3 regions of the Mucilaginibacter sp. GW821-FHT07G05 genome follow, and region 1 is predicted to be linked to each of the others. Evidence: riboswitches for the same ligand, from Rfam matches in the RefSeq annotation. Region 1 holds a riboswitch; each other region holds the start of a gene.

Region 1 (3,200 bases):
AAATGGAGATTAATAAAAGTAATTACACTTACGATAGTGTATTTGTAAATGAAGATGCAGCTGCATCGCGCAAATTTATTGCGAACGTGTTTTTATGGATGTTTGTGGCATTAGGTATATCGGCGGCATTTGCATGGACATTTGCTTATGATCAGTCGTTAAGAAACTTATTGATAGACCCAATTACAAACAGAGGTACGGGTTTTGGTACCATTGCAATGTTTTCCCCGCTTGTTTTTATATTCACAATGAGCCTGGCATTTAACCGTTTCTCATTTGGCATGCTAACGGTTTTCTTCCTGGCATTCGCGGTTATGATGGGTATAAGCCTTAGTACTATTTTTTCGGTTTATGCGAGTGGTCTAATTTATGGAACTTTCATTACCGCATCGGTAGTGTTTGGTATTATGGCTATAGCAGGGTATACAACCCAGCAAGATCTTACTAAATTCGGTTCAATTTTAACTATGTTCCTGATAGGTATAGTTGTAGCATCATTGGTTAACTTCTTTATCAAAAGCAGTGGCCTTAGTGTTATTATTAGCTATATAGGTGTTGCAGTGTTTGTGGGCCTAACCGCTTATGACGTACAAAAATTAAAACGTATTGGTGCAGGCTTAGAGTACGGCGATCAGTCGACCAAAAAGATAGCTATCATGGGTGCGTTAACGCTGTACCTTGATTTTATCAACCTGTTCCTGATGTTACTGCGTGTATTCGGCGGCAACAGAAGATAATAGTATTGATTAACAATATTGAAAAGCTGCATGAAAATGCGGCTTTTTTTGTGGACTCACCCGATCCACGCTTCGCTGGATCACCCTCTCTGCTGCGCAAAGAGGGTTTTATTTTGAATATTACGGAATATGTAATACTTATACCTTCTTTTTCGCTTGCGAAAGAGAGGGGCGCCCAGCGAAGCGTAGGCGGGGTGAGTTAAAAACCCTTCCTGCAACAATATTGCATTTCGCTTATATACATAAGCCAAAAGCCTATTGCACATTAAAACTTTATTATGCACCTTTGTGCTGCTTATGGAGAAAGACGGAGGGATTAGACCCTGCGATGTCTTAGCAACCTGTACTTACAAGGTGCTACATTCTACTTAACAAGTCAACTGGACCGGTTAGGAAAGATAAGCGAAAGTCAAATACACACGCCCGACTTTTCGAGATAAGCTGTTATAGTATCAAGTAATTAGTATCAGGTATCAAGTAGTTTTTACTGTTGATCACACTGCGCTAATCACGCGGACTCATAAAGTCTTGCTACTTGATACTCGCTACTTGATACCAAAATGGATATTAGAAAAGAACTACAGAAACGCATTTTAGTGATTGATGGGGCTATGGGTACCATGATACAACGGTACCAGCTCACCGAGGAGGATTTTCGTGGTGAGCGTTTCCGCGATCATATATCCGATTTGAAAGGCAATAACGATTTGCTGAATATCACCCGTCCGGATGTAATTAAGGCAATACATGCCGAATATCTGGATGCCGGGGCAGATATCATCGAAACCAATACCTTCAGTACCCAACGTATTTCACTGGCCGATTACCACATGGAAGAACTCGACTATGAGCTGAGCTATGAGGGTGCCCGCATTGCCCGTGAGGTGGTTGACGAATATAATATAAAAACACCCGAAAAACCGCGCTTTGTTGCCGGTGCGGTTGGTCCTACTAACCGTACGGCTTCTATATCACCGGATGTGAACGACCCTGGTTACCGCGCGGTATCATTTGATGACCTTGCCGATGCTTATTACGCGCAGGTGCGCGGACTGGTGGACGGCGGATCGGATTTGCTGTTGGTTGAAACCATATTTGATACCCTGAATGCCAAGGCGGCATTATTTGCCATACAACGCTATGCCGAAGAAAGCGGCAAGCATTTGCCTATCATGATATCGGGTACTATTACTGATGCTTCCGGGCGCACGCTTTCGGGGCAAACGGTGGAGGCGTTCTGGAACTCTATCCGCCATGCTAACCTGCTGTCGGTAGGGTTAAACTGTGCTTTGGGTGCCAGGGAGATGAGGCCTTATTTGGAAGAGCTATCTGAAAAGGCAGAAGTATACATATCGGCCTACCCTAACGCGGGTTTGCCTAACGAGTTTGGGGCTTATGATGAAACCCCGCACGAAACCGCGCACCAGGTTGACGATTTTATAAAAGCCGGCATAGTAAATATTGTGGGTGGTTGTTGTGGCACCACGCCCGAGCATATCAAGTGTATTGCCGATAAAGCAGCAAAATTCCCACCGCGCAAGATCCCCGAAATAAAACCATTTTTGCGCCTTAGCGGACTGGAAGCAGTTACGCTTACGCCCGAAACCAACTTTGTTAACGTTGGCGAGCGTACCAACATCACCGGTTCACCCAAATTCTCCAAACTGATACTTGCCGAAGATTACGAGGCAGCGCTAACAGTTGCCCGTCAGCAGGTAGAAGGCGGCGCGCAGGTGATCGATATCAACATGGATGAGGGTATGATCGATTCGGAAGCGGTGATGGTGAAATTCCTGAATCTTGTAGCCTCCGAACCGGATATTTCCAAACTGCCTATCATGGTAGATTCATCAAAGTGGACGGTATTGGAAGCCGGGTTGAAATGCCTGCAAGGCAAGGGCATCGTTAACTCCATCTCGCTTAAAGAGGGTGAAGAGAAATTTATAGAATACGCACGCAAGATACAAAGCTATGGCGCCGCAGCCGTAGTGATGGCGTTTGACGAAACCGGCCAGGCCGATTCGCTGGAACGCCGTAAAGAGATTTGCCAGCGCTCATATAATATACTGGTAAACGAAGTTGGTTTTCCCCCGCAGGATATCATCTTCGACCCAAACATACTTACCGTAGCCACCGGCCTCGAAGAACATAATAACTACGCGGTAGATTTTATTGAAGCCACCCGCTGGATAAAGCAGAACCTGCCTTATGCCAAAGTAAGCGGTGGAGTGAGTAACATTTCGTTCTCGTTCCGTGGTAATAACGTGGTGCGCGAAGCTATGCACTCGGCGTTCCTGTACCATGCCATTAATGCCGGTTTGGATATGGGTATTGTAAACGCGGGGATGCTTGAGGTATACGAAGAAATTCCGAAAGACCTTTTGATACTGGTGGAGGATGTATTGCTTAACCGCCGCCAGGATGCTACCGAGCGACTGGTAGAATATGCCGATACCATTAAGA
Region 2 (3,200 bases), on a different contig from region 1:
ATGACGAAGTTGGCTCGCTGCATTTGGCTTATCATGATGATGAGCTACAGGTAATTGCCGACTATGTGGAAGCCAACAAAAATGACCGCGACTGCGCCTTACTTACACCGGCCGAAGCACTGAAAAGATCACCGGCTGTAAACCCGGATGGTTTAAAGGGCGCTTTATGGAGCGGCGAAGAAATGATCATTGAGTCACGTGTAGCGGTAGGGCAGGTGGCCGCTTACCTTGCCGGTAAATTCGGTGTTGAGTTTCATTGGAACACGGCCATAAGCCAAATTGAAGCGCCAAAGGTTTACTCCGGTAAACGTACCTGGGAGGCCGACGAAATATTTGTATGCAGCGGTGCCGATTTTGAAACCCTGTATCCCGAATTATTCCTGCAAACCAATATCAGCAAATGTAAACTGCAAATGATGCGTTTGGTTACCCAGCCCGAGGGTTGGCGCATAGGTCCGTCGCTTTGCGGTGGTTTATCTATGATCCATTATCCAGGTTTTCAGATAGCTGCTTCATTACCTGCGCTTAAGCAGCGTTATGAGGAACAGTATGCCGAACATTTAAAATGGGGCATCCATGTAATGGTATCGCAAAATGGCGGCGGCGAACTTACTATAGGCGACTCGCACGAATATGGTTTGGTGCACGATCCGTTCGATAAGGAATTTATTAACAAATTAATTACCGACTACCTGCATACCTTCGCTACTTTTAAAGACTGGAAACTGCTGCAATCGTGGCATGGCATCTACCCAAAAATGATGAACGGCGAAACCGAATTTATCACCGATCCGGAACCGGGTGTAACCATCATCAACGGTGTTGGCGGCAACGGGATGACACTGTCATTCGGCCTTTGCGAGCAATATTTTGCGGGCAGGTGATCTGCTAATTGAGCTTTTCAATAACCTAAATAGAGAAAAATGCGTCTGGTTTAACTACCGGGCGCATTTTTATTTCGCTGTAAATCAGTGATAAATAATTTATTTCAAATAAAAACTATAAAATCTATGTGAATAGTAGTTTAAATGTGTATGTTTGCATCATAATAATTGTTCTTTATTATACTTATCCAGAAAGACAGAGGGAAAGGCCCTATGACGTCTTAGCAACCTGTACCGGCTCTTGAGCTTGTAAAAGGTGCTAATTCCTGCTCCGCCACAAAGGAGGAAGATAAGATGACAAATATTTTAAGACTCGCTCAGCAGCTTTTCTTTTTTGCCTCTTTTCCGGATAAGTCGATACAAAAACATAACTGTTAACGATTTATAAAAAGAGAAACAAAATGAGAATTTACCTTGATAACGCCGCAACCACTCAACTTGATAGCGAGGTATTTACCACCATCACCCCTTACTTACTCGAATTTTTCGGAAATCCTTCGTCGCATCATGAGCATGGCAGGCAGGTAAAAAGTGCTATTGAGCAGGCAAGGCAAACCATTGCAGGTTTACTGAACGCGTCGCCGAACGAGATCATCTTTACAAGTGGTGGTACCGAGGCCGATAACACGGCCATACTATCAAGCGTACGTTCTCACCAAATAAAACACGTTATCACTACGCCTTTTGAACACCATGCGGTACTGCACACGCTGGAAGAACTGCAAAAACAAGGCGAAATAAAATTAAGCTTCATCAATATAGATAGCAGGGGTAACCTTGATATCGATCACCTCGAAACCTTATTGCAAAACAATACACGCTCGCTGGTATCGGTAATGCATGCCAATAACGAAATTGGCAACCTGAACGATATCGAATTGATAGGCGAGGTCTGTTGTAGCTACGGAGCAATTTTTCATTCAGATACGGTTCAAACCATCGGGCATTACCGCCACGATCTGTCAAAACTAAAAACACATTTTTTAGCAGCTTCGGCACATAAGTTTCATGGGCCAAAAGGGGTAGGGTTTCTTTACTGTCGCGATGGTGTACAACTTTCGAGGTTGTTGCACGGCGGCTCGCAGGAACGCAAATTAAGGGCAGGTACCGAGAATATTCACGGTATAATTGGCCTGGCAAAAGCGCTGGAAATAGCTTACCGCGATATTGATGAGCATCAAAAATATATACAAACATTAAAAAACAGGATGATCTATAAACTACAGGAACAGGTTGGCGATGTATATTTCAATGGTAATTCGGCCATTGCAGATAAAAGTCTTTACACTGTGCTAAGCGCGAGCTTGCCGGTTAACGCCAACGCTTTCGATCTGTTAGCTTATCTCGATCAAAACAACATCTCGGTATCGGGCGGCAGCGCCTGCTCTACCGGCTCGGCATCGCATGTATTACAGGCCATTAATGCCGATGCATCGAGGAACACCATTCGTTTCTCGTTCAGTAAATACAATACCGCTGCCGAAATTGACCATGCAGTAAGCGTGTTAGCAGCGGTTTATGATTCGGTTGCAGCATAATTAATTAGGATACAAATAACAACATAAATACATAATCACCATGAGTTTACGATTAGGAGACAAAGCGCCCAACTTTACGGCGCAAACATCATTAGGCGAAATAGATTTTTACGAATTTTTAGGCGACAGCTGGGGCGTGCTATTCTCGCACCCTGCGGACTATACACCTGTGTGTACTACCGAGCTTGGCCGCACGGCATCATTGAAAGATGAGTTTGATAAACGTGATGTAAAGGTAGTTGCCCTGAGTGTTGACGGAGTAGAATCACATAAAGGCTGGATACAGGACATTAACGAAACCCAGAATGTGGAAGTGAACTTCCCGATCATAGCAGATGAGCACCGCGAAATAGCCGAGGTTTATGATATGATTCACCCGAATGCATCGCTAACCGCAACGGTAAGGTCATTGTTCATCATAGCGCCCGATAAAACCATTAAACTGATCATTACTTACCCGGCATCAACAGGAAGAAATTTCCAGGAAATATTACGGGTGATAGATTCATTACAGCTAACCGCCAATTACAGCGTAGCCACACCTGCCGACTGGAAAGAAGGCGAGGACGTGGTGGTGGTACCCGCAATTAAGACGGAAGATATCCCGGCCAAATTTCCTAAAGGTTTTACCCAGGTTAAACCTTATTTGCGCTTAACACCGCAACCCAACAAATAATTTATTGAGCAATTTGATGAATGAGTGCAGGATGTGATAACAACATTGTAGGTTAATTAGTTATCATGCCCACTCAATCACTCATTCACCAAATCACTCAAT
Region 3 (3,200 bases), on a different contig from region 1:
GGGTGAATCGGCGTTGATGAGCTTTACATAGATGGCTTTTGGCACGTCGAAATATTCGTATTCGTTACCATCGGCAAAGCTAACTTTAAGCACTTGTGATTTGTATTCAAAATCAACCATGGCCGATGCGGTTGTGGTGGCGGTATATTCGGTGATAGACTGGGCACGGGTTTCGGGAGCGATGCTCACTAAAAAATGATAGGCTTCGATAATAGTCTTACTTTTTTCTTCGGCAGCTAACTTGCTTTCTTCGCTTTCCTGAAATTTATCAGGGTGCCAGGCTTTCATCAAACCACGGTATACCGATTTTAGTTCCTGTAGTTCAGCGGCTTCGTTAACGCCCAATAATTTCCTGTAGTCTACTATCTTTTTCATGCTTTCGTTCGTTTTATGTTATTATGTAAAAAGATGAAAGCCTTGATATTAAGCCCAATCTCCCCCCGAAAATAATTTTGCAAAGGTACGCTTTCTACACCACAATTTTAAGCCCCGGCTCACTATTATCAATTTGATAATATCCGCTTAAAATTTAGCGCCAGGTATAACTGCAATACCTGCACTGTTGGGCATAAGGTGTGCGCGCAAGCTGGTTACATTGAGGGCATAAATTGAAGACAACCTCAGCCGGATGATTTTCTAAAATGCGGGCGGCGGTTGCAAGCAGGTATTGCACATATTCAGGATCAAGATAGTTCAGTATTTCCGCATCGGCGGTAAGCCAATTGTTATGCACATAAAGCTTCGTACGAATTTCGCAATCGGGCATATCCTTTAAATTCAACGCAAACCTTCGGCTAAGTAACTCCATATTTTCTTTGCGTGGTAACAATTTGCTATAATATTCAAGGATATAATTAGCCTGTTCTATTGTCATACCGTAAATATAATTACAAACGCTGCGGTTTTAAAGTTTATAATAAATACCATACAAACAAGCAATTATCGTATCGACAATCACCCTATAAACCCAAACTGACAATAATCTGACAATAAAATATAATATCTATAGATTTAGTAGAATATATATTATATATTTGCAGCGTCAATCGTTCTTATACATCATTTAATTATCCAGAAAGACGGAGGGAAAGGCCCTGTGATGTCTTAGCAACCTGTACGCCATTGGTATAAAGGTGCTAATTCCTATCTGCCCCGTGGCAGAAAAGATAATGTTAACTCTGCAAACTGTTTGCACTACAAGCAAGCATCTCAGCTTATCTCCGGCAATCTGTATAATTAATTAAAAATTTTATTTCCGTTCATCCATAATTGGGTGCGACGCATTAATTAATAATAACAAGCATATTCCCCACTTTTAATATAATAAATAAGTAAATGAAAAAACGAAGTACTCACTTAAGTTTACCTACCTTAAAAACCACATCTAACGGTGCCTTAAGCACATGCATTTTCGCGCACATGACTGTCATGTGTTGTTGCAGCTAACAGGCTGCCAGGTTATTTGCATCAGTCTTAATATACAGGCTATCACAGCGAATAACGCCAAACAATAAATATTTAACACCCTAAAATTGATACTGTTTTTAAGCGGACGGGCTTTGCTATGCGCTTGTTTTACGGCAACATCAATACAAATGGGGAAACACAAACACTCACAAACAATTGTCATGTTAAAAACTTACAAATTATTAGTGGCCCTGCTTTTGCCACTTCTTTTTGCCCAAACGCTTTATGCGCAATCGGTAAAAATAAGCGGTACGGTAACCGCCAAAACCGATGGCCTGCCCCTACCCGGCGTTAGCATCTCCATAAAAGGCAGCACCAGCGGTACCCAAACCAATGTGGATGGTAAATTTACCCTTACCGCCAAACCGAAGGATATTATAAATGTATCATACATCGGTTACAAAACACAGGAAATTGTGATAAGCGAAACCGAAACTACCTTGCAAATTGTGCTTGATGAACAGGCCAATTCGCTTAACGAGGTGGTAGTAACGGCGCTCAACATATCTAAAGAGAAAAAATCATTGGGCTACGCAGTTCAGGGTTTAAAATCAAAGGATATATCAGAGGCTAAAGAAACTAACATTATCAATGCCTTATCGGGTAAAATTGCCGGTGTAAACGTTACCAGCAGCCAGGGCGATATGGGTTCGGCACGTATCATTATACGCGGCGAAACTTCTATTGCCAATAACAACCAGCCGTTATTTGTGGTAGATGGTGTGCCTGTGGATAATGCCCAAAATCAAGGCACCAACGGATCAAGGGATTTCGCCAACGTACTGTCCGACTTAAACTCAGAAGACATCGAATCGTTAACCGTGCTGAAAGGCCCTAACGCGGCGGCATTATATGGTTCACGTGCGGCAAATGGTGTTATCCTCATCAAAACCAAATCGGGAAAGAATAGCAAAGGTTTAGGCATTACGCTTAACTCAAACACCAGCTTTTCGAGCCTGCTTACTTTGCCCGATTATCAGAATGCTTACGGACAAGGCTCTAACGGCAAATTCAGCTACGTAGATGGTAAAGGTGCCGGTATTAACGATGGTGTGGATGAAAGCTGGGGCCCGGCATTGGATGGCCGTTTAGTCCCTCAATTCTTTTCGAAGGGTAAAGCCGAGCCTTTTGTTGCCCACCCAAACAATGTTAGAGATTACTTTAACACAGGTTATACCTACAACAATGGTGTGGCCGTTACCGGTTCTGATGAAAAGTTTGACTACCGTGTATCATACAATAACCTGCACCAAACAGGTGTAGTGCCAAACTCATCGCAAGGTAAAAACGCCTTCGCGCTCAATACTACCTATCGTGTAAACGATAAACTCACCATTAACGCGGTGGCCAACTACATTAAGGATGATGCCGATAACCTGCCCGGCGCTTATGGCAAGCGTGCCACAAGTACCATGTTGCAATTTACATGGTTCGGCCGCCAGGTTGATATTAACCAGTTAAGAAATTATCGCAATGCTGATGGCAGCACTTTTAACTGGAACAACAGCTATTACAGTAACCCATACTTTGTAGCATACGAAAATACCGTTGCACAACACCGCAATCACTTTTTGGGTAATGTGGAGTTAAACTATAAGATCATCGACGGACTGTCTGCCAACTTCCGTATAGGTACAGATCAGTATACCGACAGGCGCAAGATCAAAGTCGCTTACGGTACAAACGGAACCCCATTTGGCTCGTACGAAGAAGATGCCTACAACTTTAACGAA

What was found. Region 1 has a riboswitch for S-adenosylmethionine ahead of metH (methionine synthase). Riboswitches for the same ligand answer to the same signal wherever they lie in the genome.
Region 2: it holds a riboswitch for S-adenosylmethionine, as region 1 does, so the genes downstream of both, AC07NA_RS23405 (cysteine desulfurase family protein) here and metH (methionine synthase) in region 1, are expected to answer to the same signal.
Region 3: it holds a riboswitch for S-adenosylmethionine, as region 1 does, so the genes downstream of both, AC07NA_RS06820 (SusC/RagA family TonB-linked outer membrane protein) here and metH (methionine synthase) in region 1, are expected to answer to the same signal.

Annotation. Positions count from the first base shown of each region.
Region 1 covers NZ_JBWKQC010000013.1:107,771-110,970, reverse strand. Annotated here, with positions in the region: gene AC07NA_RS24425 (Bax inhibitor-1/YccA family protein) at 3-737, shown strand; SAM riboswitch class I at 1,030-1,142, shown strand; gene metH (methionine synthase) at 1,298-3,200, shown strand, end outside.
Region 2 covers NZ_JBWKQC010000012.1:42,614-45,813, forward strand. Annotated here, with positions in the region: gene AC07NA_RS23400 (TIGR03364 family FAD-dependent oxidoreductase) at 1-884, shown strand, start outside; SAM riboswitch class I at 1,066-1,180, shown strand; gene AC07NA_RS23405 (cysteine desulfurase family protein) at 1,286-2,422, shown strand; gene AC07NA_RS23410 (peroxiredoxin) at 2,463-3,098, shown strand.
Region 3 covers NZ_JBWKQC010000002.1:571,910-575,109, reverse strand. Annotated here, with positions in the region: gene AC07NA_RS06830 (KTSC domain-containing protein) at 1-375, opposite strand, end outside; gene AC07NA_RS06825 (hypothetical protein) at 530-874, opposite strand; SAM riboswitch class I at 1,065-1,173, shown strand; gene AC07NA_RS06820 (SusC/RagA family TonB-linked outer membrane protein) at 1,629-3,200, shown strand, end outside.